One region of the Streptomyces sp. NPDC037203 genome, then DNA from elsewhere that is predicted to be linked to it. Evidence: predicted binding sites of a transcription regulator. Region 1 holds the regulator's gene; each other region holds the start of a gene.
The links. Region 1 encodes HrcA, which represses chaperone genes, less so after heat shock. Its sites were predicted from a motif close to TTNGCACTCNGNNNNNCNGAGTGCNAA; they were not measured.
Positions count from the first base shown of each region.

Region 1 (10,050 bases):
GGCGGGTCGCGCGCCGACGGGCGGGTAGCTGGGCGGACGGTAGGTGAAGGTGGGCGGCCGGTAGGTGAAGGTGGGCGGCCGGTACGCCGGTGACGGCGCGGACGCGCAGTCGCCGAGCCCGCTGACGTGGAACACCTGCCTCCCCTCGACCCTGGCCCGCAGATCGCCCCGGACGCAGGCTCCGTCCACGGCACGGGTGACCTCGCCGTTCACGGTGATCCGCTCCCGGTCGCCGGTCTCGCCCCGGCAGTCGACGGAGACCCCCGCGCCGCGCCCCGGCGCGGCGGTCGCCCCGGCGGCCGGGCGCGAGTCGCCGCTGCAGGTGAGCCAGCCGACGTGGACGTCCGCCTGTTCCAGCCGCGCGGTCGCCGTCGTCCCGGTGGTGTACGCGACCCCGGCCGCCCCGAGCACGTCCGACTGGCAGCCCACGGCACCGGCCCCGGCCACACCGACGATCCCGGCGAGAACGGCCACGCGCGGCCGGATCCACATGAATGCCCCCATGCACGGCAGAGTGCCAGCGCGAGGGGGACGGACGGAAGCGCCCGCCCCCGCACTCACCCGTTCGGCGTGCCGGTTCCTGCGAAACGGCGTACCCGCCGGGGGGGTTCAGCCCCGCAGCAGCAGCCACTCCTGGAGTTCCACCAGATTGCCCTCGGGGTCCTTCAGGTGGGCGACGCGCATGCGGTCGGTCAGGGGGGTGGGGGGCTGGAGGAGGGTGGCGCCGCGGGCGGTGATCTCGGCGCAGTAGGCGTCGAGGTCGTCGACGCGCAGGACGACCAGGGAGCGGTGGCCGTCGGCGGCACCGGCGAGTTCGGGCAGCAGCTCGGCCATCATGGCGCGGTCCTGGAGGGCGATGCCGGCGGACCCGGTGTGGGGGCTGAACTTCTCGTAGGGACCCTCGCTGGCGCCGGACTGCGGCTTCAGGCCGAGGACATCGGCGTAGAAGCGGTAGCAGGCGGCGAAGTCGGTGACGAGGAGCCGTACTTGGGCGAGTTCCATGGTGTCCCTCCGGTCGAGGTTCAGGACCAGCGGCCGGTGCGCCCCAGGAGGAGGGCGGCGGCCGCGGTGCCGGCGGTGGAGGTGCGCAACACGCTGGGCCCGAGGACGTACGCCCGCGCGCCCGCCTCCTCGAACAGCGCCAACTCGTCGCGGGAGACGCCTCCTTCGGGCCCGACGACGAGCACGATCTCGCCCTCGGCGGGGAGTTCGGCGGTGGCCAGCGGCTCGCTGGTGTGCTCGAAGTCGGAGTGCAGCACGCCGGCGAAGTCGGCCGCGGCCAGAAGTGCCGCCACCTGCTTGGTGGTCGCCGCCTCGGCGACCTCCGGGAAGCGGACCCGGCGGGACTGCTTGCCGGCCTCGCGCGCGGTGGCCCGCCACTTGCCGAGCGCCTTGAGACCGCGCTCGCCCCGCCACTGCGTGATGCAGCGCGCGGCCTGCCACGGCACGATCGCGTCGACCCCGACCTCGGTCATCGTCTCGACGGCCAACTCCCCCCGGTCGCCCTTGGGCAGAGCCTGTACGACCGTGATCCGGGGCCGCGGCGCGGGCTCCTCGGACACCTCGGGCATCCGTACGACGAGGCGGTCCTTGCCCTCGCTGCCGAGCACCTCGCACACCGCGTAGCGCCCGGCGCCGTCGGTGAGGACCACCTCCTCACCGGCTTCGAGACGCTTGACCGAGACGGCGTGCCGGCCCTCGGGTCCGTCCAGGACGTAGCGGTCGCCGTCCGCGGTGAAGTCCGGCACGACGAAGACGGGCGCGGTCACCGGGCACCCCCCGCGGCGAACGCCGTCCCGGCCTCGGCGAGTTCGGAGGCGAGCAGCTCCACCAGCGGTCCGGCGGGCAGTTCCCTGGCCAGCCGGTGGCCCTGGCCCGCCCACAGCGCCATGCCCTGCGCGTCCCCGGCCTTCGCGGCGGCCTTGCGCAGCGGCGAGGTGAGGTGGTTGACCTCCGGGTAGGCGGCGGGCGCGTACGGGCCGTGCTCGCGCAGGAAGCGGTTGACCAGTCCGCGCGCGGGACGGCCGGTGAACGCGCGGGTCAGCTCGGTGCGGACGAACAGGGGGTTGGTCAGCGCCTCCTTGTGCACGGCGGGCGCGCCGGACTCGGGGGTGGCGAGGAAGGCGGTGCCCAGCTGGGCCGCGCTCGCGCCGGCCGCGAGGACGGCCGCGATCTGGGCGCCGCGCATGATGCCGCCGGCCGCGACGACGGGGATGTGCACGGCCTCGCGGATCTGTGTGATCAGGGAGAGCAGGCCGAGGCCGGTGCCGTCGTTCTCCGGGACGTCCCGGTGCGTGCCCTGGTGGCCGCCGGCCTCCACGCCCTGCGCGATCACCGCGTCCGCCCCGGCCCGCTCCACCGCGACGGCCTCCTCGGCGGTGGTGGCGGTGACCAGCGTGAGGGTTCCGGCCCGCCGCAGCCGCTCCAGCGCCTGGCGGTCCGGCACCCCGAAGTGGAAGGAGACCACCGGCACCGGGTCGTCCAGGAGCACCGCGAGCTTGGCGTCGTAGCCGTCGTCACGGCCGTGGTCCGGGTCCCCCAGCTCGGTCTCGTACCAGGCGGCCTCGCCCGCGAGCTGATGGGCGTAGACCTCGACCGCGCCGGAAAGGGGCGCGGCCTCGGCCGCTCCGGTGGAGCCGGTGCTCGCACCGGGGTATTCGGACTGCGGCATGAAGACGTTGACGCCGAAGGGCCGGTCGGTGAGGCTCCGCAGCCGCTTGATCTCCTGGTACATGCCGTCGGCCGTCTTGTATCCGGCGGCCAGGAACCCGAGCCCGCCGGCCCCGGAGACGGCGGCGGCGAGCTCCGGCACCGAGACGCCGCCCGCCATGGGGGCCTGCACGATCGGGTGCCGGAGGAGATCGGTCAGTGCGGAGGACATGCCCGCATGGTGTCACGTCCACCGAACAAGTCCGAATCGGGCACCAGGATCGGCATATTCCACTCCGTGCCCGGTCAGAGGCCGTGACGGGCGCCGTGGCAGCCCCGGCCGGAGGCCGGGCCGGGTGCCGTGGCAGCCCCCGGTCGGAGGGCGCCGCGGCACCTGCGCGGCCGGACGCTCAGCGTCCGTTGAACGCGTCCTTCAGCCGCGAGAACAGCCCCTGCTGACCCGGCTGGAACTGCCCCTGCGGGCGCTCCTCGCCGCGCAGCTTGGCCAGCTCGCGCAGCAGCCGCTCCTGCTCGGGGTCGAGCTTCGTCGGCGTCTGCACCTCGACGTGCACGATCAGGTCGCCCCGGCCGCCGCCCCGCAGATGCGTGACGCCCCGGTTGTGCAGCGGGATCGACTGCCCGGACTGGGTGCCGGGCCGGATGTCGATCTCCTCCATGCCGTCCAGCGTCTCCAGCGGCACCTTGGTGCCGAGCGCCGCCGCGGTCATCGGGATCGTCACCGTGCAGTGCAGATCGTCGCCGCGGCGCTGGAAGCGCGGGTGCGGCAGCTCGTGGATCTCGACGTACAGGTCGCCGGCCGGACCGCCGCCGGGGCCGACCTCGCCCTCGCCGGCGAGCTGGATCCGGGTGCCGTTGTCCACACCGGCCGGGATCTTCACGGTCAGCGTGCGCCGCGAGCGGACCCGTCCGTCGCCGGCGCACTCCGGGCACGGCGTGGGCACCACGGTCCCGAAGCCCTGGCACTGGGGGCACGGCCGCGAGGTCATGACCTGGCCCAGGAAGGACCGGGTGACCTGCGAGACCTCGCCGCGACCACGGCACATGTCGCAGGTCTGCGCCGACGTGCCCGGAGCCGCGCCCTCGCCGTTGCAGGTGTTGCAGACGACCGCGGTGTCGACCTGGATGTCCTTGGTCGTCCCGAAGGCCGCCTCGTCCAGCTCGACCTCGATCCGGATCATCGCGTCCTGGCCGCGCCGGGTGCGCGAGCGCGGTCCGCGCTGCGACGCCGTGCCGAAGAACGCGTCCATGATGTCGGAGAAGTTGCCGAAGCCACCGGCCCCGAAGCCGCCCGCGCCGGCGCCGCCGGACTGCGAGAGGGGGTCGCCGCCGAGGTCGTAGACCTGCTTCTTCTGCGGGTCCGACAGCACCTCGTAAGCGGCGTTGATCTCCTTGAACCGCTCCTGGGTCTTCGGATCGGGGTTGACGTCCGGGTGCAGCTCGCGCGCGAGCCGACGGAACGCCTTCTTGATCTCATCCTGCGACGCGTCGCGGCGCACGCCGAGAACGGCGTAGTAGTCCGTGGCCACTTACGACTCCGCCAGGATCTGTCCGACGTACCGTGCCACTGCGCGTACCGCTCCCATCGTTCCCGGATAGTCCATGCGGGTCGGTCCGACCACGCCGAGCTTGGCAACCGCCTCGCCGCCCGAACCGTAGCCCACCGACACCACGGAGGTTGAGTTGAGTCCTTCGTGGGCGATCTCGTGCCCGATGCGCACGGTCATGCCCGGATCCTTCGCCTCGCCGAGGAGCTTGAGGAGCACGACCTGCTCCTCCAGGGCCTCCAGGACGGGCCGGATCGTGAGGGGGAAATCATGTCCGAAGCGGGTGAGATTGGCGGTGCCGCCGATCATCAGCCGCTCCTCGTTCTCCTCGACCAGTGTCTCCAGAAGGGTGGAGAGCACCGTGGAGACCGTACCGCGATCCTCGTGTTCGAAGGCGTCCGGCAGGTCCTCGACCAGCTTCGGCACGTCCGCGAACCGGCGGCCGGCGACCCGGCTGTTGAGCCGCGCGCGCAGGTCCGCGAGGGACGCCTCGCCGAACGGCGCCGGGCAGTCGACCATCCGCTGCTCGACCCGGCCGGTGTCCGTGATCAGCACCAGCATCACGCGCGCCGGGGCGAGCGCCAGCAGCTCCACGTGCCGCACGGTGGACCGGGTCAGGGACGGGTACTGCACGACGGCGACCTGCCGGGTCAGCTGCGCGAGCAGCCGCACCGTACGCGCCACCACGTCGTCGAGATCGACGGCGCCGTCGAGGAAGTTCTGGATCGCGCGGCGCTCGGGCGCGGTCATCGGCTTGACGCCCGCGAGCTTGTCGACGAACAGCCGGTAGCCCTTGTCGGTGGGGATGCGCCCCGCGCTGGTGTGCGGCTGCGCGATGTACCCCTCGTCCTCCAGGGCCGACATGTCGTTGCGCACGGTCGCCGGGGACACGCCGAGGTTGTGCCGCTCGGTCAGGGCCTTGGAGCCGACCGGCTCCTCGGTGCCGACATAGTCCTGGACGATGGCGCGCAGCACCTGAAGCCTGCGTTCACTCAGCATTCGCGCGCACCTCCAGCACGTCGTCCCCTCACTTGCGAGGCTGTCCCTCTTGTGTCCGTCTTGGCACTCTTCGCATGCGAGTGCCAGCGTTCCCCGGCCCAGTGTACGGCCGTGGGGTACGCACCGGGCAAGGTCGGTGCCCGTGCCACCGCTCCTGCGGCTAGCGTCGCGGTATGACGGTGACTTGGGAAGAGGGTGGCTGGGAGCGGCTGACCGCCGGGGTGGGGCGGTGCCGGCTGCCGGGCTGGGACTGCACGGCGGGGCTGGTCCTGGGCGCGGACACGGCGCTGATGGTGGACGCCGGGTCGAGCCTGGCGGAGGGGGCTCGGCTGCGGTCCGCGGCCGAGGTACTGGCCGGCGGACGTGTGACCCATCTCGCGCTGACCCACGTCCATTTCGACCATGTCTTCGGGGCCCCGGCGTTCGCGGGGGCCGAGGTGTACGCGGCGGTGGGCGCGGACGGGGTGTTCCGCCGCGGGCGGGACGAGCTGCGGCACGACGCGGTCCGCCACGGGCTGCCGGCGGACGAGGCCGAGGAGGCGGCGCTGGCGCTGGTGCCGCCGCGGCACCTGGTCTCCGGGGAGCGGACCCTGGAGCTGGGCGGCGGCCGCCAGGCGCTGCTGGCCAATGTGGGCCCCGGCCATACCGCCCATGACCTGGTGGTCCTGGTGCCGGGAGAGCAGGAGGTGGTGTTCTGCGGGGACCTGGTGGAGGAGTCCGGGGAGCCCCAGGCTGGTCCGGACGCCGTGCCGTCGCGCTGGCCGGACGCGCTGGACCGGCTGCTGGCGCTGGGCGGCGAGGACGCGCTGTACGTGCCCGGTCACGGCGCGGTGGTCGACGCGGCGTTCGTACGGCGCCAACGGGACGCGCTGGCCGCCCGGTTCGGCGTGAACTGAGCCGCACGCACACCGACTTACCGGCGTGTCGTGAGCGCGCGCCCGCGGCTTCTCCTATCGTCATCCGAATGTGCCCACCCGTCTCCCACCACCGCCCCTCCAACGGGGGCCCTTCGGGCCCGCGCTCCCGCCGGTACTCCGCCGACCTGACCCCGCCCTGGAAGAAGTCCCAGCCGGTGCCGGAGGTGCCCGCCGAGCCGGGGCTGGTCGTGGAGGAGCCCGGAACCGGGTTCTGCGGGGCGGTGATCCGCTGCGAGGCGGGCACGGTGACGCTGGAGGACCGCTTCGGCAAGCACCGGGTGTTCCCGCTGGAGCCGCGCGGCTTCCTGCTGGAGGGCCGGGTGGTGACGCTCGTACGGCCCTCCGCCGGCCCGGCGCGCCCCGCCCGCACCGCCTCGGGCTCCGTCGCCGTCCCCGGCGCCCGTGCCCGTGTGGCCCGCGCCGGGCGCATCTACGTCGAGGGCCGGCACGACGCCGAGCTGGTGGAGAAGGTCTGGGGCGACGATCTGCGCATCGAGGGCGTGGTCGTGGAGTACCTGGAGGGTGTGGACGACCTCCCGGCGATCGTCGCCGAATTCGCCCCCGGCCCGGACGCCCGCCTCGGTGTCCTCGTGGACCACCTGGTGCCGGGCACGAAGGAATTCCGCATCGCACGGTCGGTGACCAGCGAACACGCGCTGGTGGTGGGCCATCCGTACATCGACATCTGGGAAGCGGTGAAACCGGCGTCGCTGGGGATCGCGGGATGGCCTCGGGTGCCGCACGGCCAGGATTGGAAGACGGGCGTGTGCCGCGCCCTGGGCTGGCCCTCGGACAACACCGGCGCGGTGTGGCAGGCGATCCTGAAGCGGGTGAACTCCTACAAGGACCTGGAGCCGGAACTGCTCGGCCGGGTGGAGGAGCTGATCGACTTCGTCACGGGTAGCGGTGGGGCCTGACGTTGGGGAGAACCTCGAAATCGCCTGTCGCCAGCTCGACGCCGAGCAGTTCCAGCGGCACCGGGTCGCCGAACTTGGTGACTCGCTGCAGCTGGTAGTCGGCGTCCTCCCCGGCACCAGTGGGCTCGGTGAGCAGAACGCAGTGAGCGACGACGGGGTCGATGATCAGGTACGCAGGCACCTTGCCTGCCGCGTAGATCGAGCGCTTGACGCCGTAGTCCCGATCGACACTCGCCTTGGAGACGACTTCGACCACCACGGTGACGAGGTGAGACGGCAGGAGACGCCCGGAGGCCGGGCCCACTCCCCGCTCCAGGATCACAAGATCCGGTACCGGCTCACTCGCCTCGGTGACGATGTCGACGTCGGTGGTCTGCAGACGCTCCCAACGCTCCCTCGGAATCTGGTCCTGCACGTCAGCGACGATCCGGTTGTGCACCAGATCAGGGCTGGACATCATGACGATTTCCCCCCGGAGAAGCTCGGCTTTCACGCCCTCCGGGGGCTCGAACGCCGAGAAGAACTCGGTCATCCTGCGCTCGTCCACAGCGGTCATCTCCGTGGCCCTCCACATCCGCCGCGTCCTTTTGGCGGCAGCCTACGAATCAGGTTAAGGACCGAACCGGCGTTCCGCACCGGTTCACTCGCCGGGGTGATCAGTCCACCAGGTCCCGTACCACCGCGTCCGCTAGCAGCCGGCCCCGCAGGGTGAGGACGGCGCGGCCCTCGCGGTAGGGGGCGGGCTGGAGGAGGCCGTCCGCGAGGGCGCGGCGGGAGGCGGCGAGGCCGGTCTCCTTCAGCAGGGAGAGCGGGACGCCCTCGCGGAGCCGGAGTTCCAGGAGGATGCGCTCGACCCGGCGGTCCTCCGCGGACAGCACCTCGCGGCCCGCGCCCGGCGAGCGGCCACCGGCCAGCGCGGCAGCGTAGGCGCCGGGGTGCTTCACGTTCCACCAGCGCACGCCGCCCACGTGGGAGTGCGCGCCGGGGCCCGCGCCCCACCAGTCCGCGCCCCGCCAGTACAGCTCGTTGTGCAGGCAGCGGCCCGCCTCGGAGGTGGCCCAGTTGGAGACCTCGTACCAGTCGAAGCCGGCGGCGGAGAGCGTCTCCTCGGCGATCAGATAACGGTCGGCGTGCACGTCGTCGTCGGTCATCGGGACCTCGCCCCGGCGGATCCGGCGGGCGAGCTGCGTGCCCTCCTCCACGATCAGGGCGTACGCGCTGATGTGGTCGGGGCCCGCGCCGATCGCCGCGTCGAGGGAGGCCCGCCAGTCGTCGTCGCTCTCGCCGGGAGTGCCGTAGATCAGGTCGAGGTTCACATGCGCGAAGCCCGCCGCACGGGCCTGTGCCACGCACGCCTCGGGACGGCCGGGGGTGTGGGTGCGGTCGAGGATCTTCAGCACATGCTGCTTCGCGCTCTGCATCCCGAAGGAGATCCGGTTGAAGCCGCCCTGGCGGAGGGTGGCGAGATAGGCCGGGTCGACCGACTCGGGGTTCGCCTCCGTGGTGACCTCGGCATCCGGGGCGAGCCCGAACTCGTCGCGGACGGCCGCCAGCATCCGTACGAGATCGCCGGCCGCCAGCAGCGTGGGCGTACCACCGCCGACGAACACCGTGCGCACCGGCCGGGGGTCGTCGCCGAGCACCTTGCGGGCGAGCCGGATCTCGTCGACGAGCGTCCGCGCGTAGTTGTCACGGGAGGCCAGCACCCCGCCGGTGCCGCGCAGCTCGGTCGCGGTGTACGTGTTGAAGTCGCAGTACCCGCAGCGGGTCGCGCAGTACGGGACGTGCAGATAGAAACCGAGCGGACGCTCCCCCGCCCCGTCGAGCGCGTGCGCGGGCAGCGCGCCGTCGTCGGGTACGGGCTCACCGTCGGGGAGTGCGGAAGGCATGGACCCATTGTCCAGCACCGCCGCACGGACCCGGCGGGCCGGCCGGGACGCCCGCTCACTCCGCCTGGAGTACCAGGAGGGCCAGGTCGTCGTCCGGGGGTGACTCGCTGAAGGTGTGGACCAGGTGGCGGATCCTTTCCGCGATCTCCTCCGCGGTGAGGCCGGCGCAGGAGGCGAGGGCGGTGGCGAGGCCGTCGGCGTCGTCGAACTGGTGGGGGCCGCGGCGCCGCTCGGTCACTCCGTCGGTGACGCACAGCAGGCTCTCGCCGGGCCCGAGGTCCAGGGTCTCGCTGGTGTAGGTCTCGTCCTCGACCACGCCGAGCAGGGTCTGCGGGCGGGCCGCGGTGCGCACCCCGCCGTCGGGGCCGAGGACCAGCGGCAGGGGGTGCCCGGCGGAGGCGAGGGTGCAGCGGACCCCGCCGTCGTACGGGATCAGCTCGCCGTACAGGAGGGAGAGGAAGCGGGTCTGCGGGCCCTCCCCGCGGCCGTCGGCGGCGACCAGGGCGCGCGCCGCGGCGTCGGCGGCCTCCATGGCGTCGTCCAGCAGGAGCTGGTTGAGACGGTCGAGGACGTCGGCGACCCGGTACCCCTCACGGGCCAGCAGCCGCAGCCAGGGCCGGGCGAGGCCGATCACGACCGCCGCCTCCGGGCCCTTGCCCTGGACGTCGCCGATCGCGAAGCACCAGCGGCCGTCGCCCGCCGGGAACAGGTCGTAGAAGTCGCCGCTGGGGCCGCTCTGGTCGCAGGGCTCGTAGACCAGCGCGCTGGTCATGCCGGGGATCTCCGCGACCGCGCCGGGCAGCAGTCCGCGCTGCAGGACGGCGCTGATGGTGGCCTGCCGGGCGTACTGCCGGGCCGCGCCGATGGCGAGCGCCACCCGGCGGCCCAGGTCCTCGACCAGGCCGGTGATCTCGTCGGGGAAGCGGGCGAGGCCGCACCGCCCGATGACCAGCGTGCCCAGCGGCCGCCCGCCCGCCACCAGCCGGTACGCCAGCGCCGTCCCGTCCAGGCCGTGGACGCCCAGCGCGTCGCCGGGCCAGGGGTAGGGCACGGGTCCGAAGCCGTCCCCCGGCCGCGGCGGCTCCTTCTCCAGGGCGTGGCGCAGTTCCTCGAT
Region 1 covers NZ_JBVJUC010000002.1:465,049-475,098, reverse strand. Annotated here, with positions in the region: gene ACZ7EC_RS06595 (hypothetical protein) at 1-504, opposite strand, end outside; gene ACZ7EC_RS06590 (VOC family protein) at 610-1,002, opposite strand; gene ACZ7EC_RS06585 (16S rRNA (uracil(1498)-N(3))-methyltransferase) at 1,023-1,769, opposite strand; gene ACZ7EC_RS06580 (nitronate monooxygenase) at 1,766-2,881, opposite strand; gene dnaJ (molecular chaperone DnaJ) at 3,060-4,196, opposite strand; gene hrcA (heat-inducible transcriptional repressor HrcA) at 4,197-5,213, opposite strand; gene ACZ7EC_RS06565 (MBL fold metallo-hydrolase) at 5,387-6,109, shown strand; gene ACZ7EC_RS06560 (DUF3097 domain-containing protein) at 6,178-7,047, shown strand; gene ACZ7EC_RS06555 (Uma2 family endonuclease) at 7,025-7,603, opposite strand; gene hemW (radical SAM family heme chaperone HemW) at 7,704-8,936, opposite strand; gene ACZ7EC_RS06545 (SpoIIE family protein phosphatase) at 8,992-10,050, opposite strand, start outside.

Region 2 (10,050 bases), on a different contig from region 1:
GGTGGCCTCGGCGTTCATGGCGCTGCTCGCGGTGTTCGTCGGCTACTACACGGCCCGGGAGTTCGGCGGCACACCGGTACTGGGGGCCGCCGTGGCGGCGGTGGTCGTGTATCCGGGCGTGGCGAAGGTGACCGTGTTCGGCACACAGCTCGCCCCCGGCCAGGGCGGGGTCCTCGGCGCGCTGGCCGCGGCCTTCCTGGCCACACGGGTGGAACGGTTCTGCCGGGGCCGCGTCCCCGAGACCCTGGACGTCCTGCTCACCCCGACGGTGACGGTCCTCGTCCCCGGACTGATCACGCTGTACGGCCTGATGTACGCGGCCGGTACGGTCGCCACCGCGATCGGCACGGCGGCCAACTGGCTGCTGACCACGACGGGCGCGCTGGCCGGCCTCCTGCTGGGCGGCCTCTTCCTCCCGCTGGTCATGCTGGGCCTGCACCAGGCCCTGATCCCCATCCACGCCACGCTGATCCAGCAGCAGGGCTACACCGTGCTGCTCCCGCTGCTGTCCATGGCGGGCGCGGGCCAGGTGGGCGCGGCCCTCGCGGTGTACGTCCGGCTGCGCCACGACACCGGCCTGCGTACGACGATCCGCTCGGCCCTGCCCGCCGGGCTGCTCGGCGTCGGCGAGCCGCTGATCTACGGCGTCTCCCTCCCCCTCGGCCGCCCCTTCCTGACCGCCTGCGCGGGCGGCGCGGCGGGCGGCGCCTTCATCGGTGCCTTCGCGATGCTCGGCACGAAGGTCGGCGCGACGGCGATCGGCCCCTCGGGCTGGGCCCTGTTCCCGCTGCTGTCCGGCAACCGGGGCCTCGCGGCCACCGCGGCGGTCTACGCGGGCGGCCTCCTCACCGGCTACACCGTCGGCTTCCTGGCCACCTGGCTCGCCCTCTCACGGCGCGCGCCACACCAGGCTGCACCGCCCGAGGAATCCCCGGCGCGGCCGGACACCGGTCAGCAACCGACGGGCCTGCCCGGCAACCTCTGAGAACCCCACCTCCGGCCGCCGCGGCCCGCCTCCGGTGCTTCACCCAGCCGACCGGCACGTTGCGCGGCACGGAGAGTTCTCCGGCGCCGCGGTGGGCGTCGTCGAAGCGGCGGAGCCGCTCGGTCGGCCGGTCCGGTGAAGTCGCCGTGGCCCCACCCCGCCACAGCCTGCCCGGTCGCCCGGCGGCATCCTGGACACTGGGGGGCGAGAACGCGCCAGGAACTCGTCTACGGACCGGAATCCACCATGAATCACGCCCAGCTGACCGCCCTAGGCCGAGCACTCCGGCTGCTCGGGGAGCACGGGGAGGCGTTGACCGCCGACACCCCGGACGGGCGGCTCCAGGAGGTCAGGACGGATCTGCGCAGGGCGCTGGACCTGCTGGAGGAGAGCGTCGGGACGAACGCGCCCGCCACCCGGTGCGCCGAGCATCCGCACGGCCCGGTGGACGAGAGCGCCCCCGATCTGTGCCTGCTGTGCGAGACGCGGCGCCGGGCCGCCCGCCGCTCGGAGTACGGGGGCCGGCCGAGCCCGGCCGGGCCGGCGGCCACCGCGCCCTCGCGCTACGGCGTCCGGGGCGACCGCCCGCAGCCCCAGCAGCGCTGGCTGCCGGAGCTGTGGAACGGCCAGGAGTGGCAGTTGTGCGGGACCCCCCGCCGGGACCGCCGGGAGGCCGAGGCGTACCTCGCCGCCCAGCGGCGCGGGGCGCGGCCCGCGATGGCGTACCGGCTGGTGCACGAGTTCACCGACTACGAGGTGCTCCGCGTGTGGGGCACCCCGGTACGCGTCGACATCGAGCCGCTGAACGGCAACATCGGCGGGATCTGAATCCTCAGCTGAGGGTCTTCAGCGACGCCGCGTCGTACGGCGCCAGCTCCGACACCCGGCCGGCCAGCACCTTCGCCGCCCACTCGGGGTCCTGGAGCAGCGCGCGCCCGACCGCGACCATGTCGAACTCCTCGGCCTCCAGCCGGTCGAGCAGGCCGTCGATGCCCTGCACCGGGGAGCCCTGGCCGGCGAACGCGCCGGTGAAGTCGCCGTCGAGGCCGACCGAGCCGACGGTGATGGTCTGCTTGCCGGTGAGCTTCTTCGTCCAGCCCGCGAGGTTGAGGTCGGAGCCGTCGAACTCGGGCTGCCAGTAGCGGCGGGTGGAGGCGTGGAAGACGTCGACGCCGGCCGCGGCGAGCGGGGCGAGGATCGCCTCCAGCTCCTGCGGGGTCTCGGCGAGCCGGGCGGTGTAGTCCTGCTGCTTCCACTGCGAGTAGCGGAAGAGGATCGGGAAGCCGGCCGAGACCCGCTCGCGGACCGCGGCGACGATCTCCGCGGCGAACTTGGTGCGGGCCACCGGGTCGCCGCCGTACGCGTCGGTGCGGCGGTTGGTGCCCTCCCACAGGAACTGGTCGAGGAGGTAGCCGTGGGCGCCGTGCAGTTCCACGCCGTCGAAGCCGATGCGCTCGGCGTCCGCGGCGGCCTGGGCGAACGCGGCGATGACGTCGTCCAGGTCCTGCTGGGTCATGGCCTTGCCGGTGGGCTCGGCGCCCGCGGTGACCAGACCGGAGGGGCCCATCGCGGGGGCGGCCGGGAAGGGGGCGTCGCCGTCCTTGCGGACCATGCCGATGTGCCACAGCTGCGGGACGATGGTGCCGCCCGCCGCGTGCACGTCCTCGGCGACCTTCGCCCAGCCCGCCAGCTGCTCCTCGCCGTGGAACCGCGGCACCCGGTCGCTCTGGCCGGCCGACTCGTGGCCGACGTAGGTGCCCTCGGTGACGATCAGGCCGACGCCCGCGGCGGCGCGCCGGGAGTAGTACGAGCGCACGTCCTCGCCGGGGATGCCGCCCGGCGAGAACATCCGGGTCATCGGGGCCATCACGATCCGGTTGGGGACGGTGAGGCCGCCCAGGGTGATGGGGCGGGAGAGTACCTGGGCCGCGCGGGAGGCGGGCTGCGTGTCGACGGTCACGTGAGGGCTCCTCGGAAGGCTGCTAACCGGGCGGTATGTGAATGCGCATTGTTGCAGACACTTAAGTAACCCGTTCGGCGCCGGCCGGCATTCCCGCCCCCGGAAACCGTCGTATGTGACCCCGGACACGCCCGAGGGCGGCACCCCCCGTCCCTGACAGGAAGTGCCGCCCTCGGTAAGGACGTTGATCAACCGGAGGTCGATCAGAAGTCCATGTCACCGCCCGGCATGCCGCCCGGAGCGGCCGCGGCGGCCTTCTCCGGCTTGTCGGCGATGACGGCCTCGGTGGTGAGGAACAGCGCGGCGATGGAGGCGGCGTTCTGCAGCGCGGAACGGGTCACCTTCGCCGGGTCGATGATGCCTTCGCCGACCAGGTCGACGTACTCGCCGGTGGCGGCGTTCAGGCCGTGGCCCGGAGTCAGGTTGCGCACCTTCTCCACCACGACACCGCCCTCCAGGCCGGCGTTGACGGCGATCTGCTTCAGCGGGGCCTCAAGGGCGATGCGCACGGCGTTGGCACCGGTCGCCTCGTCACCCTCCAGCTCCAGCTTCTCGAAGACCTGGGAGGCCTGGAGCAGGGCCACGCCACCACCGGCGACGATGCCCTCCTCGACGGCCGCCTTGGCGTTGCGCACGGCGTCCTCGATGCGGTGCTTGCGCTCCTTGAGCTCCACCTCGGTGGCGGCACCGGCCTTGATGACCGCGACGCCGCCCGCGAGCTTGGCCAGGCGCTCCTGGAGCTTCTCGCGGTCGTAGTCCGAGTCGCTGTTCTCGATCTCGGCGCGGATCTGGTTCACCCGGCCGTTGACCTGCTCCGAGGAGCCGGCACCGTCGACGATGGTGGTCTCGTCCTTGGTGATGACGACCTTGCGGGCGCGGCCCAGGAGGTCCAGGGTCGCGTTCTCCAGCTTGAGGCCGACCTCCTCGGAGATGACCTCGCCGCCCGTGAGGATGGCGATGTCGCCGAGCATGGCCTTGCGACGGTCGCCGAAGCCCGGAGCCTTGACGGCGACGGACTTGAAGGTGCCGCGGATCTTGTTGACGACCAGGGTCGACAGGGCCTCGCCCTCGACGTCCTCGGCGATGATCAGCAGCGGCTTGCCCGACTGCATGACCTTCTCCAGGAGCGGGAGCAGGTCCTTGACGGAGCTGATCTTGGAGTTCGCGATGAGGATGTACGGGTCCTCGAGCGACGCCTCCATGCGCTCCATGTCGGTGGCGAAGTAGGCGGAGATGTAGCCCTTGTCGAAGCGCATGCCCTCGGTGAGCTCGAGCTCCAGACCGAAGGTGTTGCTCTCCTCGACGGTGATGACGCCTTCCTTGCCGACCTTGTCCATCGCCTCGGCGATCAGCTCGCCGATCTGGGTGTCGGCGGCGGAGATGGACGCGGTGGAGGCGATCTGCTCCTTGGTCTCGACGTCCTTCGCCTGCTCGAGCAGGGCGGCGGAGACGGCCTCGACGGCCTTCTCGATACCGCGCTTCAGAGCCATCGGGTTGGCACCGGCGGCGACGTTGCGCAGGCCTTCCTTGACCAGGGCCTGGGCGAGCACGGTCGCGGTGGTCGTACCGTCACCGGCGACGTCGTCCGTCTTCTTGGCGACTTCCTTGACCAGCTCGGCGCCGATCTTCTCGTACGGGTCCTCGAGCTCGATCTCCTTGGCGATGGAGACACCATCGTTGGTGATCGTGGGGGCGCCCCACTTCTTCTCGAGGACGACGTTGCGACCCTTGGGGCCGAGCGTCACCTTGACGGCGTCCGCGAGCTGGTTCATGCCGCGCTCGAGGCCGCGCCGCGCCTCCTCGTCGAACGCGATGATCTTGGCCATGTGAAGTGGTCCCTCCAGGACTGGGGGTGATTCCTTCGGACCGCGCCCGCGCCCGCGACGGACGGCTCGCCGGCCTGTGGTTCCTTGCCCCACGTGGCCCGCGGACCTCACCGACCCGGTCCTTCGTTGTCACTCTCACCTTCAGAGTGCTAACGCCAATGATTAGCACTCGGCATGCCCGAGTGCAAGCGCCTCGGGCGCGACGGCGGGTGGGTCAGCCGGGGGCGAACACCGCCCGGAGCCGGGCACGCCGAAGGGCCCGCACCCTGTGCGAGGTGCGGGCCCTTCGGTGGAGAAACGTTCAGACGGCGACGCGAACCATGTCGGCCTGCGGACCCTTCTGGCCCTGCGAGATCTCGAACTCGACTCGCTGGCCCTCCTCCAGGGTGCGGTAGCCGTCCATCTGAATGGCGCTGTAATGGACGAAGACGTCCGCACCACCGTCGACCGCGATGAAGCCGTACCCCTTCTCCGCGTTGAACCACTTGACGGTGCCCTGAGCCATGCCTAACTCCCCTATTACTGGCCCTTGCGCAGATCCGCACTTCGCGGATCCGGGTCAGACCTCGCCCCCCAATGCGTCGGGGGCGTGCGCCGGAACGCGTCGACCGCGGCTGAATGTATCTGTCCAACTGCCCTCTGCAACAGGTCAATTGGACGAGAAATCTGGACGAGAACGATCCGGAATGTAGGGAGAATTCATCAGAATTCAGGGCAAGTCGGGCCCCGTAAAAGACACAAAAGCCGCGGAAAGCCCGTGCATTTTGGCTGCTTCTTATCGGGCCCGCGGAGGAGAATCGAGGGCTAACCCTCGATCAACTCAGGGCGCCTTCCCCAACTGTACCGCGCTCAATCACGCAGAATTGCCCCCTCCGCTTCTCTCACGGAGAGGGCAATCCGATGCACCTTGGGTGACCGTCATTACCGAAGGTAACGTCCGGTCCGTCGGGTCAGCAGCCGCCGGCCACCGCCGGGATGATGGAGACGCCCGCGCCGTCCGGGGTGGAGGTCTGCAGGCCCTGCTCGAAACGCACGTCGTCGTCGTTGACGTACACGTTCACGAACCGGCGCAGCCTGCCCTGGTCGTCCAGGACGCGGGCGGCGATGCCGGTGTGGTTCTTCTCCAGGTCCTCGATGACCTCGGCGAGGGTCGCGCCCTCGGCGGCCACCTCGGACCGCCCGCCGGTGTAGGTGCGCAGGATGGTGGGGATGCGAACGGTCACGCTCATGCGAGGCCAGCCTCTCGGAAGGAGTCCAGGGTCGGGCGGATGGTGGCGGTCAGGCCGGTGCCGGCCACCGCGTCGAGGGTCTTCAGACCGTCGCCGGTGTTGAGGACGACGGTGGTCTTCGCCGGGTCGAGCACCCCGCTCTCGATCAACTTCTTCGTGACGCCGACGGTCACGCCGCCCGCCGTCTCGGCGAAGATGCCCTCGGTGCGGGCCAGCAGCTTGATCGACGCCACGATCTGCTCGTCCGTCACGTCCTCCACCGCGCCGCCGGTGCGCCGGGCGATGTCCAGGACATAGGGGCCGTCGGCCGGGTTGCCGATCGCGAGGGACTTGGCGATGGTGTCCGGCTTCTGGGGCCGGACCACGTCGTGGCCCGCCTTGAAGGCCGTGGACACCGGCGAGCAGCCCTCCGCCTGGGCGCCGAAGATCTTGTACGGCCGGTCCTCGACCAGCCCGAGCTCGATCAGCTCCCGCAGCCCCTTGTCGATCTTGGTGAGCTGGGAGCCGGAGGCGATCGGGACCACGATCTGGTCGGGCAGCCGCCAGCCGAGCTGCTCGCAGATCTCGTACGCCAGGGTCTTGGAGCCCTCGGCGTAGTACGGCCGCAGATTCACGTTGACGAAGCCCCAGCCCTCGCCGGCCGGGTCGCCGATCAGCTCGGAGCAGAAGCGGTTCACGTCGTCGTAGTTGCCCTCGATGCCGACGAGTTCACCGCCGTAGACCGCGGCCATGACGACTTTGCCCTGCTCCAGGTCGTGCGGGATGAACACGCAGGAGCGCAGGCCCGCGCGGGCGGCGGCGGCGCCGACGGCGCCCGCGAGGTTGCCGGTGGAGGAGCAGGACAGGGTGGTGAAGCCGAAGGCGCGGGCGGCCTCCAGGGCCTGGGCGACCACCCGGTCCTTGAAGGAGTGGGTCGGGTTGCCGGAGTCGTCCTTGACGTACAGACCGCCGGTGACGCCGAGTTCGCGGGCCAGGTTGTCGGCCTTGACCAGCTTGGTCCAGCCGGGGTTGATGTTCGGCTTGCCGGCCACGTCGGCCGGGACCGGCAGCAGCGGGGCGTAGCGCCAGATGCTGGTGGGGCCGTCCTCGATCCGCTTGCGGAGTTCCTCGGTGTCGTACCCGGAGAAGTCGTAGGCGATCTCCAGCGGGCCGAAGCATTCCTCGCAGGCGAAGACCGGGCCGAGCGGGACGCGGTGGCCGCATTCGCGGCAGCTGAGGGCGGCGGCGGGACCGAGGTCGACGGTGGAGGTACCGGAGGTGGCAACTGTCTGCACAGCCATGGGAGGCGAGGCCCTTTCTCCTCATCTTCCTCACGACGCACTTCGCCGTGAGACGGATTTGGCACCTTCCCTAGCCGGGAGCCTCGCTGCTATGGGAACGAGAACCGGCTGGAGGGTTGCCGGGGCTTCATCGGGCCGTGTCCCTCTGCCCCTCTGGATGAGCGGTATTCGATTGTGTCCGCACTGCTGCGGCATGTCCGCGCGCGACCCCCGACATGCGATGGTCATCGGCGTTGCTCAAGACTGTAACCGAAGGCCTGGAGAGTTGAGATAGTCGTCCGTACCGCGAGACGAGACCGCGAGGCGAGCGTGAGGAGCCGGGGACCGTGCTGGAAGAAGTCGAGCGCTGGATGGGCAACCGCTCCTGGTCCGTGCGCGACCGTCCCCCGCACCAGGTCCTCGCGGCGAAGCAGCGCACCGGCCAGACCATCAGCGTGGTGCTGCCCGCCCTCGACGAGGAGGAGACGGTCGGCGAGATCGTCGCGGTGATCCGGCGCGATCTGATGGAGCGGGTGCCGCTCGTCGACGAGGTCCTCGTGATCGACTCGGGCTCCGCCGACCGCACCTCCGAGGTCGCCGCCGCGGCGGGCGCGCGGGTGGTGCACCGGGACGCGATCCTGCCCCGGATGCCGGCCGTGCCGGGCAAGGGCGAGGTGCTGTGGCGCTCGCTGCTCGTCGCCACCGGGGACATCATCTGCTTCGTCGACGCGGACCTGCGGGAGTTCTCCTCCGACTTCGTCCTCGGCATCGTCGGCCCGCTGCTCACCGAGCCGGACGTCCAGCTGGTCAAGGCGATGTACGACCGTCCGCTCGCCGGTACGTCGGGACAGGGCGGCCGGGTCACCGAGCTGATGGCGCGCCCGCTGCTGAACATGCACTGGCCGCAGCTCGCGGGCTTCGTGCAGCCGCTGGGCGGGGAGTACGCGGCCCGGCGCTCCCTGCTCGAACGGCTGCCGTTCCCGGTCGGCTACGGGGTCGAGCTGGGCATGCTGGTGGACGCCCTGCACCTGGTGGGGCTCGACGCGCTGGCCCAGGTGGACGTAGGGGTGCGCAAGCACCGGCACCAGGACGGGCAGGCGCTCGGCCGGATGGCGGCGGCCATCTACCGCACGGCCCAGCTGCGGCTGGCCCGCGGCCACCTCGTGCGCCCCGCGCTCACCCAGTTCGAGCGGGGTGTCTCCGGTTTCGAGCCGCGCACGTACGCGGTGGACACCGAGGAGCGGCCGCCGATGACGGAGATCGCGGAGTACGCCCGGCGCCGGGTGGCGTGACGGCGCGCGGGCGGCCGTATACGACCTGGTTCGGGCGGGGTCCGCGGGTTTGAGTGTTCCCGGGTCGGGCTAGGTTGTGGACCATGGCTTCCACGCACGGTGCTGAGGTGCTGGTCGCGTCCAATCGCGGCCCGGTTTCGTACGAGGCGGGCGAGGACGGCTCGCTGCGCGCCAAGCGGGGCGGCGGCGGGCTGGTCTCGGGCCTGTCGGCGATCGGTCCGGAGACCGACGCGGTCTGGGTGTGCGCCGCGCTGGGCGACGGCGACCGCGAGGCGGTGCGCCGCGCCGGGGGCGGTCTGCTGCCGGAGGGTGACACCGGCGGGCAGCGGGTGCGGATGCTCGGCATCGACCCGGACGTCTTCGCCGACGCGTACAACGGGATCGCCAACTCGGTGCTCTGGTTCGTGCACCACATGCTGTACCAGACACCGCTGGAGCCCGTCTTCGGCGCGGACTTCCGGCGGCAGTGGGCGGCGTACCAGGCGTACAACCAGGCGTTCGCCGAGGCGCTGGCCGAGGAGGCGGGCGAGGGCGCGGCGGTGCTGATCCAGGACTACCACCTGGCGCTCGCCCCGCGGATGCTCCGCAGGCTGCGGCCCGATCTGCGCATCGGCCACTTCTCGCACACGCCCTGGGCTCCGGCGGAGTACTTCCGGCTGCTGCCCGACGACATCGCGGCGGAGCTGCTGACCGGGATCCTCGGCGCGGACCGGGCGGCGTTCCTCACCCGGCGCTGGGCGGACGCGTTCACCGGGTGCTGCCACGCGGTACTGGGGCCCGGCATCCCCGCGGGCACCCGGATCGGGGTGCACGGCCTGGGCGCGGACGCCGACTTCCTGCGCGAGCGCTCCCACCGGCCGGACGTGGACGAGCGGATGGCGGCGCTGCGCGCGGAGATCGGGGAGGGCCGGCGGACGATCGTCCGGGTGGACCGCACCGAGCTGTCCAAGAACATCGTGCGCGGGCTGCTGGCGTACCGGCAGCTGCTGGACGACCACCCCGAGTGGCGGGAGAAGGTCGTGCACGTCGCGTTCGCGTACCCCTCCCGGCAGGACCTCGCCGTCTACCGGGACTACACGGCCGAGGTGCAGCGGGTCGCGGAGGAGATCAACTCCGTGTACGGGACGCCCGGTTGGACCCCGGTGGTGCTGCATGTGAAGGACGACTTCGCGCGCTCCCTGGCCGCGTACCGGCTCGCCGACGTGGCGCTGGTCAACCCGATCCGGGACGGCATGAACCTGGTCGCCAAGGAGGTGCCGGTCGTCTCCGACGAGGGCTGCGTGCTGGTGCTCTCGCGGGAGGCGGGGGCGCACGAGGAAATGGGCGAGGACGCGCTCACGGTCAACCCGTACGACGTCACGGGTACGGCCGAGACCCTGCACACGGCGCTGACCATGCCGGCGGCGGAGCGAGCCGAGCGCACGAAGCGGCTGGCCGCGGCGGGCACGGCGCTGCCGCCGGCCCGGTGGTTCCTGGACCAGCTGCACGCCCTGGACGAT
Region 2 covers NZ_JBVJUC010000006.1:127,353-137,402, reverse strand. Annotated here, with positions in the region: gene ACZ7EC_RS18930 (PTS transporter subunit EIIC) at 1-985, shown strand, start outside; gene ACZ7EC_RS18925 (hypothetical protein) at 1,232-1,813, shown strand; gene ACZ7EC_RS18920 (NADH:flavin oxidoreductase) at 1,818-2,945, opposite strand; gene groL (chaperonin GroEL) at 3,149-4,771, opposite strand; gene ACZ7EC_RS18910 (cold-shock protein) at 5,073-5,276, opposite strand; gene ACZ7EC_RS18905 (MoaD/ThiS family protein) at 5,722-6,000, opposite strand; gene thrC (threonine synthase) at 5,997-7,280, opposite strand; SAM riboswitch class I at 7,299-7,444, opposite strand; gene ACZ7EC_RS18895 (glucosyl-3-phosphoglycerate synthase) at 7,607-8,551, shown strand; gene ACZ7EC_RS18890 (alpha,alpha-trehalose-phosphate synthase (UDP-forming)) at 8,635-10,050, shown strand, end outside; gene otsB (trehalose-phosphatase) at 10,050-10,050, opposite strand, start outside.
Region 2: the regulator HrcA is predicted to act here: its motif matches at 4,934-4,960, upstream of groL (chaperonin GroEL).

Region 3 (10,050 bases), on a different contig from region 1:
TCGCACGGGCCGGGGGGCGGCGACCGGGCCGCACCGTCGAAGACGTCCCCGTCCGGAAGGCAGCGGAGCGCCGGAGCGGGGCACGCCGAAGGCCCGGCGCCCCCAAGGGGCTGCCGGGCCTTCGGGCGGAGCGGTGGGGCTCAGTGGGCGTGGCCGTGGCTGTGGCCGTGGCCCGCGGCGGCCTCCGGCTCCTCTTCCTTCTTCTCAACGACCAGGGTCTCGGTCGTGAGCAGCAGGGAGGCGATGGAGGCGGCGTTCTCCAGGGCGGAGCGGGTCACCTTGACCGGGTCGATGACGCCGGCCTTGATCAGGTCGCCGTACTCGCCGGTGGCGGCGTTGTAGCCCTGACCCTTGTCCAGGTCCTTGACCTTGGAGACGATGACGTAGCCCTCCTGGCCGGCGTTCTCGCCGATCCAGCGCAGCGGCTCGACGACCGCGTTGCGGACCACGGCGACACCGGTGGCCTCGTCGCCGGTCTTGTCGAGGTTGCCCTCGAGGACCTTGGAGGCGTGCACCAGGGCGGAGCCGCCACCGGAGACGATGCCCTCCTCGACCGCGGCGCGGGTCGCGGAGATGGCGTCCTCCAGACGGTGCTTCTTCTCCTTCAGCTCCACCTCGGTGGCGGCGCCGACCTTGATCACGCACACGCCGCCGGCCAGCTTCGCGAGGCGCTCCTGGAGCTTCTCGCGGTCCCAGTCGGAGTCGGTGTTCTCGATCTCGGCCTTGATCTGCGCGACGCGGCCGTTCAGGTCCTCGGCCTTGCCGGCACCCTCGACGATCGTGGTGTCGTCCTTGGTGACGGTGACGCGGCGGGCGGAGCCCAGCACCTCGAGACCGACCTGGTCGATCTTGAGACCGACCTCCTCGGAGATGACGGTGGCGCCGGTGAGGACGGCCATGTCCTGGAGCATCGCCTTGCGGCGGTCGCCGAAGCCGGGGGCCTTCACCGCGACGGCGTTGAAGGTGCCGCGGATCTTGTTGACGACCAGGGTCGACAGGGCTTCGCCCTCGACGTCCTCGGCGATGATCAGCAGCGGCTTGGAGGAGCCGGCCTGGATGACCTTCTCCAGCAGCGGCAGCAGGTCCGCGATGGCGGAGATCTTGCCCTGGTTGATCAGGATGTACGGGTCGTCGAGGACGGCCTCCATACGCTCCTGGTCGGTCACGAAGTACGGCGACAGGTAGCCCTTGTCGAAGGCCATGCCCTCGGTGAAGTCCAGCTCCAGACCGAAGGTGTTGGACTCCTCGACGGTGATGACACCGTCCTTGCCGACCTTGTCCATGGCCTCGGCGATCAGCTCGCCGACCTGCTGGTCCTGGGCGGACAGCGCGGCGACGGCGGCGATGTCGGACTTCTCGTCGATCGGGCGGGCCGTGGCGAGCAGGTCGTCGGAGACGGCCTTGACGGCGGCGTCGATGCCCTTCTTCAGGGCGGCCGGGGAGGCACCGGCGGCGACGTTCTTCAGGCCCTCGCGCACCAGCGCCTGGGCGAGCACGGTGGCGGTGGTGGTGCCGTCACCCGCGATGTCGTTGGTCTTGGTCGCCACCTCCTTCACCAGCTGCGCGCCGAGGTTCTCGTACGGGTCCTCGATCTCGACCTCGCGGGCGATGGTGACGCCGTCGTTGGTGATGGTGGGGGCGCCGAACTTCTTGTCGATGACGACGTTGCGACCCTTGGGGCCGATCGTCACCTTCACCGTGTCGGCCAGCTTGTTGACGCCGCGCTCGAGGGCGCGACGGGCGTCCTCGTCGAACTTCAGGATCTTCGCCATGACAGCGGGAGCCCTCTCGAAATCTGTGGGTGAAAAAAGACGAACTGCGCCCCTGGGCGCCCGGCTTCGTTATCGGTTGCGGGGGCCAGGGGCGCAGTTCAGAGCAAAGGTTCGCTCGGGTGAATTACTTCTCGATGATCGCGAGCACGTCGCGAGCCGAGAGGACGAGGTACTCGTCGCCGTTGTACTTCACCTCGGTGCCGCCGTACTTGCTGTACAGGACGACGTCGCCGACCTTGACGTCGAGCGGCAGGCGCTCGCCGTTCTCGAAGCGACCCGGACCGACGGCGAGGACGGCGCCCTCCTGGGGCTTCTCCTTCGCGGTGTCCGGGATGACCAGGCCAGAGGCCGTGGTCTGCTCGGCGTCGAGCGGCTGGACCACGATGCGGTCCTCGAGCGGCTTGATGGCAACCTTGGAGCTGGCGGTCGTCACGATCCGACCTCCCCCTTCGGAGATCTCACGGGGTTAACTGTCTGAGGTGGCGACCAGGTCGATCCGTCGTCGCGGGTGCCGGACCTGCCCGTCGCGTTGTTGGCACTCTCCAGTGGGGAGTGCCAGAGCCGAGACTATGGCGGGGATTAGCACTCGGTCAAGCGGAGTGCCAATCCCGTGCGGCGCGTCGGCCGAAATCGGGGGTGCGGCGGCGGCCGGCGCCGGTGGTTCCGCTGCCGGGTGCCGCGCGCCCCGGCCCCCCGTCGGCCTGCGGCCTCGCCCTCGAACGCCGGACGGCCCGCGGTGGCTACAGGTAGTCCTCGAGGCGGGCCGGCGCCAGGTTCCCGCTGCGGATGGCGGCCAAGAGGCGGGCCGTGGGGGCGCCGGGGGTCAGCCGGACGATGTCGCCCCGGCGGAGGTGGTGCGGGCCCCGCGGGTAGGTGAGGCCCGCCGGAGTGAGGGTGGCGCGCCACAGGACGACGGCGGTGGTGCCGCAGTCGGCGGCCGCGCGCAGGGTCGTACGGTCGTACGCGCCCCGCGGCGGGCGCAGGAGCCGGGCGCGGAGGGCGCAGAGCTCGGCGCGCTGGGTGGCGTACGGCGCTCCCGCCAAGGTTTTGCGCACCAGGGTGAACCGGCTCACCGGAAGGCGCGGTTCGCGCGGGGCGGAGGTGGAGCGGGGGCCGCGGTCGTCGGCGTCGTAGGTGAGGAAGACGACCCGGTCGCGGGTGCGGACGTGGTCCACGACCGGGGGCAGGGCGCGGCCGGAGGGGGGCGCCGCGAGGGGGCGTCCGTGCGGGCGTACTCCCTCCGCCGCCTTCCTGCCGAGGCGTTCGATGGGCACGACGGGCTGGGCGCACCCGGCGAGGACCAGGGCCGCGGCGAGCACCCCGGCCACCAGCGGGACCGGTCTCCGCGGGGCCGGCGCCCCTTCGGCCCCGCGCCTCACGGGCACCCTTCGCGCCCCGCGTCCCGCCCGCACCAGACCGGCCACCCGCCTCACCACCCTTCCGGCCGCATGGCTTACCGGCACCTCACCGGATGCCTCGCGGCGCCCGAGGTCCGCTCACAGGTAGTCCTCCAGCCGGGCCACCGCGTAGCCCTCGCGCGTCACCTTGTTCAGGAAGCGGCGCATGTCGTCGACCATCGTGCCGTCCCAGTCGCTGCGGCCCCGGAAGTGGGTGAGGACGATGTCGCCGCGGCGCAGCTGCTGGTCGTCCTCGCGGAACTCCCAGTGGTCGACGTACACCTCCTCGTTCCAGATCGGGGCGTACTTGATGCCGCAGGACTTGGCGGCGACCAGGGTGTCCTGGTTGTAGTTGCCGTAGGGCGGGCGCAGGACGGTCGGGCGTCTGCCGAACTGCTTCTGCATGATGTCCTGCATGTCGCAGATCTCGTGCTTCTGCTCCTCGTAGGACAGCCCCGGCAGGTAGGGGTGGGTGAGGGTGTGGTTGTTCAGGGTGTTGCCGTAGGACTGGGCCTTGCGGAAGTAGCCGTAGTCGTCCTTGACCAGGTAGTTGCTGAGAAAGGCGGTGTACGGGATCTTCAGGTCCCGCATCATCTGGAGGAACCGGGGGTCCTTCTCCGAGCCGTCGTCGATGGTGAGGAAGACGACCTTGTTCCTGGTCGGGACCGTGGTGAAGACCGGCGGCAGGGCCCAGTCGACCTGGTGGTCCACCTCGAAGCCGGGGCGCGCGGTGATGCGGGGCTTCACCTTGGGCGGCGCCGGGGGCGTGAGCGGGACCTCGTCCAGGCCCCAGCGCTTCGCCGCCGCCACCATGCGGGCGTGTTCGGCGGCCCGGACGGCGCGGGGGTCCGGGGCGGCGTGGCCGGTCGCGCCCTGGCCGGCGGCCGGGCGGGCGGCGTGCGGGTCGGAGCCGGCGCCGGAGCAGCCGGTGACGAGTGCGGTCGAGGCGAGGACGGCGGCGGCACAGCCGAGAGCGGCCCGCGCCCGACTTTTGTCATTTTGTACTACTAGTCGCATGGTGCTGGATCTTCGCAGCCCCCGCCCCCGATCCCCCGCCGACACCGCCGCCGTGCCGCGCACCATCCACCGACTGGCCCACAATGACCCGGTGAACGACCTCGCTCCTCTCCTCACCCCCGAAGGCCGGGCCCTCCTCGAAGAGGTCCGCGGCACCGCCCCGGCCGACGAACTCGCCGTCGCCACCAGGCTGCGCCGCGACCACCCCGCCGAACTGGTGTCGGCCGCGCTCGGCCAGGCCCGGCTGCGGCAGCGCGCGGCGGCCAAGTTCGCGGCGGCGGACGCGGAGCGGATGTTCTTCACGCCGAACGGGGTCGAGCAGTCGACGCGGGCGAGCGTGGCGGCGTACCGGGCGCGGCGGCTGACCGATCTCGGGGTGACCTCGGTGGCGGACCTGTGCTGCGGGATCGGCGGGGACGCCATCGCGCTGGCGCGGGCCGGGATCCGGGTGCTCGCCGTGGACCGGGACCCGCTGACGGCGGCCGTGGCGCGGGCGAACGCCGAGGCGCTGGGGCTCACCGGCCTGATGGAGGTGCGGGAGGCGGATGTCACGGAGGTGGACACCGCCGGGTACGACGCCGTGTTCGTGGACCCGGCGCGAAGGGGCGGGAGGGGCAGGATCTTCGACCCGGAGGCGTACTCGCCTCCGCTGTCGTGGGCCGTGGACGCCGCGCGCCGGGCGCCGCACGCGGCGCTGAAGATCGCGCCCGGCATCCCGCACGAGGCGGTGCCGCCGGAGGCCGAGGCGGAGTGGATCTCGGACGGCGGCGATGTGAAGGAAGCGGTGCTCTGGTTCGGGACCGGGGCGCCGGGCGCGGTCCGCGCCACCCTGCTGCCCGGCCCGCGCACCCTGCTGGGGCGGGGCCTGCCGGACCCCGGAACGCGCCCGGTGGGGCGGTACGTGTACGAGCCGGACGGTGCCGTGATCCGCGCGCATCTGGTCGCCGAGGTGGCCGAGGAGGTCGGCGGCGGACTGATCGACGCGACCATCGCGTACGTCACCGCCGACGAGCTGCACCCGACCCCGTACGCCACCCCCTACGAGATCACCGACCAACTCCCCTTCAATCTCAAGAAGTTGAAGGCGCTGCTGCGTGAACGCGAGGTCGGGACGCTGACCGTGAAGAAGCGCGGCTCGGCGGTCGAGCCGGAGGAGCTGCGGCGCAAGGTGAAACCGCAGGGGCCGAACGCGGCGACGGTGTTCCTCACTCGGGTCGCGGGCGCGCCGACGATGCTGGTCGGCGGTCCCGCCCGGCCGCCCGAGGGCCCCTGACCGGCGGTCAGCGCAGGCTCGCCCACAGGTTCCCGGCGTCCGGCTCCTTCGCGATCACCCGGTTGGGGTCCGAGGGCGCCGTGACCACCGGCATCATCACGGTCTTCACCCGGTCCGCGCCCAGCCCCTTCAGGCTCTCGCCCAGCTCGGTCAGCCCGGTCAGGGAGGCGAGGCCGGTGTCGGTGGTGAGGCTCTTGGTGGCCGCGTCGGCGACCTGGTAGAGCCTGGCCGGGTCGGTGAGCAGGTTCGTGCCGGATATCCGCTCCAACAGGGCCTTCACGAGGAGCTGTTGGAGACCTATGCGGCCGAGGTCGCTGCCGTCGCCGATGCCGTGCCGGGTGCGGGCGAGGGCCAGTGCCTGTCTGCCGTCGAGGTGGTGGGCTCCGGCCGCCAGGTGCAGATGGCTCCTGTCGTCGTCGATGTTCCGGGTGGTGGTGACGTCGACCCCGCCGAGCGCGTCGACCAGCTTGGCGAAGCCGGAGAAGTCGATCTCGACGAAGTGGTCCATGCGCACCCCGGTGATCGACTCGACCGTCTTGACCGCGCACACCGGACCGCCCACCGAGAAGGCGCTGTTGAACATGGAGCCGTACGCCACCGCCGTCGAACCCCCGTCGGGCAGCGGGCAGGAAGGGCGGGTGACGAGGGTGTCGCGCGGGATGCTGACCACGGTGGCGCGGGTGCGGCCCGCGTCCAGGTGCACCACCATCGCGGTGTCCGAGCGGGCGCCCGAACTGTCGCCGCCGCCCAGCTCCTTGTCCGCCTTGCCGCTGCGCGAGTCCGAGCCCAGCACCAGGATGTTGAGGGAAGTGGCCGGCAGCGGGGCGTCCGTGGAAGCGCTCGCGGAAGGCGCGATCATCGCGTGCGCGGGGCGGTCGTCGCCGAGCGCGCCCTCGATGTCGACACCCTTGATGTTGCGGTTCAGATGCCAGTAGGCGTAGCCCGCGGTGGCCGTCCCCAGCACCAGGGCCGCCGCCAGGGTGAGCCCGGCGATCCGCAGCACCCTCGAACGCCGGCCGTGCTCCTCGTGTCGCGTCACGGCAGGAACGTAAGTCCGAATTATTAGCGGACTGTTAGCGGAAGCCGTACGACGGGATTTTCTTCCGGAATTCTCATCGGCGGCGGGCCGGCGACACTCTTTCGAAAGTTTCGGTCAGGCGGTCGCGCGGCGCGGCTCCGCGGTGCTGGAGCGCACCACCAGGCTGGTCGCCAGCTCCAGCCGGGTGGCGGCGCGCTCCCCGTGCGTGCCGCCCAGTTCGAGCACCAGACGGGCCGCGGCCTCGGCCATCTCGGTCAGCGGCTGCCGCACGGTCGTCAGCGGCGGGCCGACCCAGCGGGCCACCGGCAGATCGTCGAAGCCGACCACGCTGAGGTCCTCCGGAACGCGCAGCCCCAGCTCCCGCGCGGCCTCGTACAGCCCCAGGGCCTGGAGGTCGTTGCCCGCGAAGACGGCGGTCGGCCGGTCGGGGCGGCGCAGCAGCTCCAGGCCCAGGCGGTAGCCGGCGTCGTGGTGGAAGTCCCCGGCCACCACCAGCGAGGGATCGGCGGGCAGCCCGGCCGTCTCCAGCGCGGCGCGGTAGCCGTCGATGCGGGCGCGGCTGCACATCATCCGGGACGGGCCGCTGATCGCGCCGATCCGGGTGTGGCCCAGCTCGACCAGGTGGCGGGTGGCCGCGAGCCCGCCCTGCCAGTTGGTGGCGCCGATGGACGGCACGTCCGGGCCCGGATCGCCGGCCGGGTCCACCACCACGAACGGGATGGACCTGCTGGTCAGCAGCGCCTGCTGGGCGCCGTCCAGCTCGGACAGGACGAGGACGACGCCGTGCGGGCGGCGGGCGGCCACCTGGTCGGCCCAGGAGCGGCCGGGGGTGAGCCGCCCGGCGGACTCGGACAGCACCACGCTGAGGCCCGCCGACTGCGCCACGTTCTCCACGCCCCGGATGACCTCCATCGCCCAGGCGCTCTCCAGCTCGTGGAAGACCAGGTCGATCAGCGGGGAGCGGGACGACTCGGCGCGCCTGCGCCGGTAGCCGTGGGCGCGCAGCAGCTCCTCGACACGGGTGCGCGTCGCGGCGGCGACATCGGCTCTGCCGTTGAGGACCTTCGAAACAGTCGGAGCGGACACCCCTGCCTCACGGGCGATCTCCGCGAGCGTCGCGGTCTGCGTTTCCACGGACTTCCCAGGCTTCATGCCGCGATCGTAATCCCTGCGCGACCCCTTGACGACGCCCCTCTTCCGCCATACGTTCCCGGAACATTCGGAACTGCACTCGAAACATTGCGAGAGGCCAGGGTCATGGAGTCCACCACGTCCAACGGCGGGCGCACGTTCAGCAGGCGCTGGGTGCTCGGCGCCGGTGCCACCACACTTCTCGCCGCCGGCACCGCCGGACTCACGGCCTGCGGCTCCTCCGGCGGATCGGGGGGCGGCACCCTCACCGCGTTCGTGTACGGCGACGACGCGGCCAAGATCCAGGTGGCGGCCATCGACCGGTTCAACGCCTCGGCCGCGGCGAAGAGGACCAAGGGGAAGATCAGGCTGGAGAAGGTCCCCGGCGACCAGTACCCGGCGAAGCTGCGCACGGCGATGGGCTCGCCCAACGCGCCGGACATCTTCTTCAACTGGGGCGGCGGCTCCATCAAGGCGTACCGGGACGCCAAGCAGCTGGTGGACCTCACCGACGTCATCGCCTCCGACCCGGTCCTCAAGGGCGGCTTCCTGCCCTCGGTGATCACGGCCGGCGGCATCGGCGGGCGCGACTACGGCATACCCATGCGCGGCATGCAGCCCGTGATCCTCTTCTACAACAAGACCCTGTTCGCCGAGCACAAGCTCCAGCCGCCCACCACCTGGGACCAGTTGCTGGACATCAACACCCGGCTGAAGAAGGCCGGGATCACCCCGTTCGCGCTGGGCGGCGCGGACATCTGGCCCGAGCTGATGTGGCTGGAATACCTGGTCGACCGGATCGGCGGCCCGCAGGTCTTCGACCGGATCAAGAACGGCGACGCCTCCGGCTGGGGCGACCCGGCCGTCCTGAAGGCCGCCCAGACGGTCAGGCAGCTCATCGACGACGGCGCGTTCGGCAAGGGCTTCAGCTCGGTCGCCTACACCAACGGCGGCGCCCCGGCCGTGTTCGCCAAGGGCAGGGCCGCGATGCACCTGATGGGCTCCTGGGAGTACTCCACCCAGCTCGCCAAGTTCCCGGACTTCGCCCGCAGGAACCTCGGCTGGACCGCGTTCCCGACCGTCGAGGGCGGCGCGGGCGACATCCGCAACGTGGTCGGCAACCCCACCAACTACTGGTCGGTCAACGCCCGTACGGCCGACAAGGACGCGGCGCTCGCCTTCCTGCGCGACTGCGCCTCCGAAACCTACGCCAAGGCGCTGGTCGCCAACGGCGACATCCCGACTACGACCAACGCCGAGAAGCTGCTCGACGCCTCGCCGAACCCGGAGTTCGCCAAGTTCCAGTACCGGATGGTGCAGCAGGCACCCGCGTTCACGCTGAGCTGGGACCAGGCCGTCGATCCCGACGTGTCGACGCCGATGCTCACCGAGGTCAACAAGCTGTTCGCCGGCAAGTCCTCGCCGAGCCGGTTCGTCTCGGCGCTCCAGGGACTGAAGTGAGCGCCGGCCCGTCCCGGAGCACGGGGGCGAACGCGGGCCGCCCGCATACCGCCCTGGCGCTGCCCGCCGTACTGTTCTTCGCCTTCTTCGCCGTCGTCCCCATGGTGATGGCTTTCTGCCTGTCCTTCACCCGGTGGAACGGCCTCGGCAACCCCGAACCGGTGGGCCTCGCCAACTGGCACAAGCTGCTCGACGACGACCGGCTCACCCAGTCCCTCACCGTCACCGTGCTGCTCACGGTGGTCAGCTGGGCCTTCCAGACGGTGGTCTCCCTGCTGCTCGGCGTCTGGGCGGCGGGCAGGCAGCGCAACCGCGCGATCCTGTCGGCGGTCTTCTTCGTGCCGTTCCTGCTCTCCTCGACGGCGATCTCGCTGCTGTTCTACGCCCTGCTCGACCCGAACTTCGGCATCGTGCCCGGCGACACCCTCGGCACCACGAACGGCGCCTTCCTGGCCCTCGTCTTCGTCGGCGGCTGGCAGTTCATCCCCTTCCACACCCTGATCTACCAGGGCGGGGCCCGGCAGATCCCGGAAGTGCTCCACCAGGCGGCCGCGATCGACGGCGCCGGCCGCTACCGCCAGTTCTTCTCCATCACGCTGCCCCAGCTGCGCAACACCGCCACCACCTCGGGCGTGCTGATGGTCGTCGGCTCGCTGACCTACTTCGAGACCGTCCTGATCCTCACCCAGGGCGGCCCCGGCACCGACACCGCGACCCTGCCGTACCTGATGTACGAGGCCGGCTTCAAGACGTACGACTTCGGCTACGCCAGCGCCATCGCCTCCTTCCTGGTGGTGGCGGCGACCGCGCTGTCGCTGCTGCTGGTGCGGCTGTCCGGCTTCGGCACGATGCGCAGCACGCGGGAAGGAATGTGACACGGTGTCCCACGACACGCTGCCCCACCCCGTGAAGACCGGCGCCGCGCCCGCGGCCCGGCCGGACGGGCGCCGCCGCCGGCAC
Region 3 covers NZ_JBVJUC010000005.1:240,330-250,379, reverse strand. Annotated here, with positions in the region: gene groL (chaperonin GroEL) at 141-1,772, opposite strand; gene groES (co-chaperone GroES) at 1,897-2,205, opposite strand; gene ACZ7EC_RS17195 (hypothetical protein) at 2,513-3,100, opposite strand; gene ACZ7EC_RS17190 (polysaccharide deacetylase family protein) at 3,269-4,186, opposite strand; gene ACZ7EC_RS17185 (THUMP-like domain-containing protein) at 4,278-5,459, shown strand; gene ACZ7EC_RS17180 (LCP family protein) at 5,467-6,498, opposite strand; gene ACZ7EC_RS17175 (LacI family DNA-binding transcriptional regulator) at 6,613-7,650, opposite strand; gene ACZ7EC_RS17170 (ABC transporter substrate-binding protein) at 7,756-9,090, shown strand; gene ACZ7EC_RS17165 (carbohydrate ABC transporter permease) at 9,087-9,965, shown strand; gene ACZ7EC_RS17160 (carbohydrate ABC transporter permease) at 9,970-10,050, shown strand, end outside.
Region 3: the regulator HrcA is predicted to act here: its motif matches at 2,352-2,378, upstream of groES (co-chaperone GroES).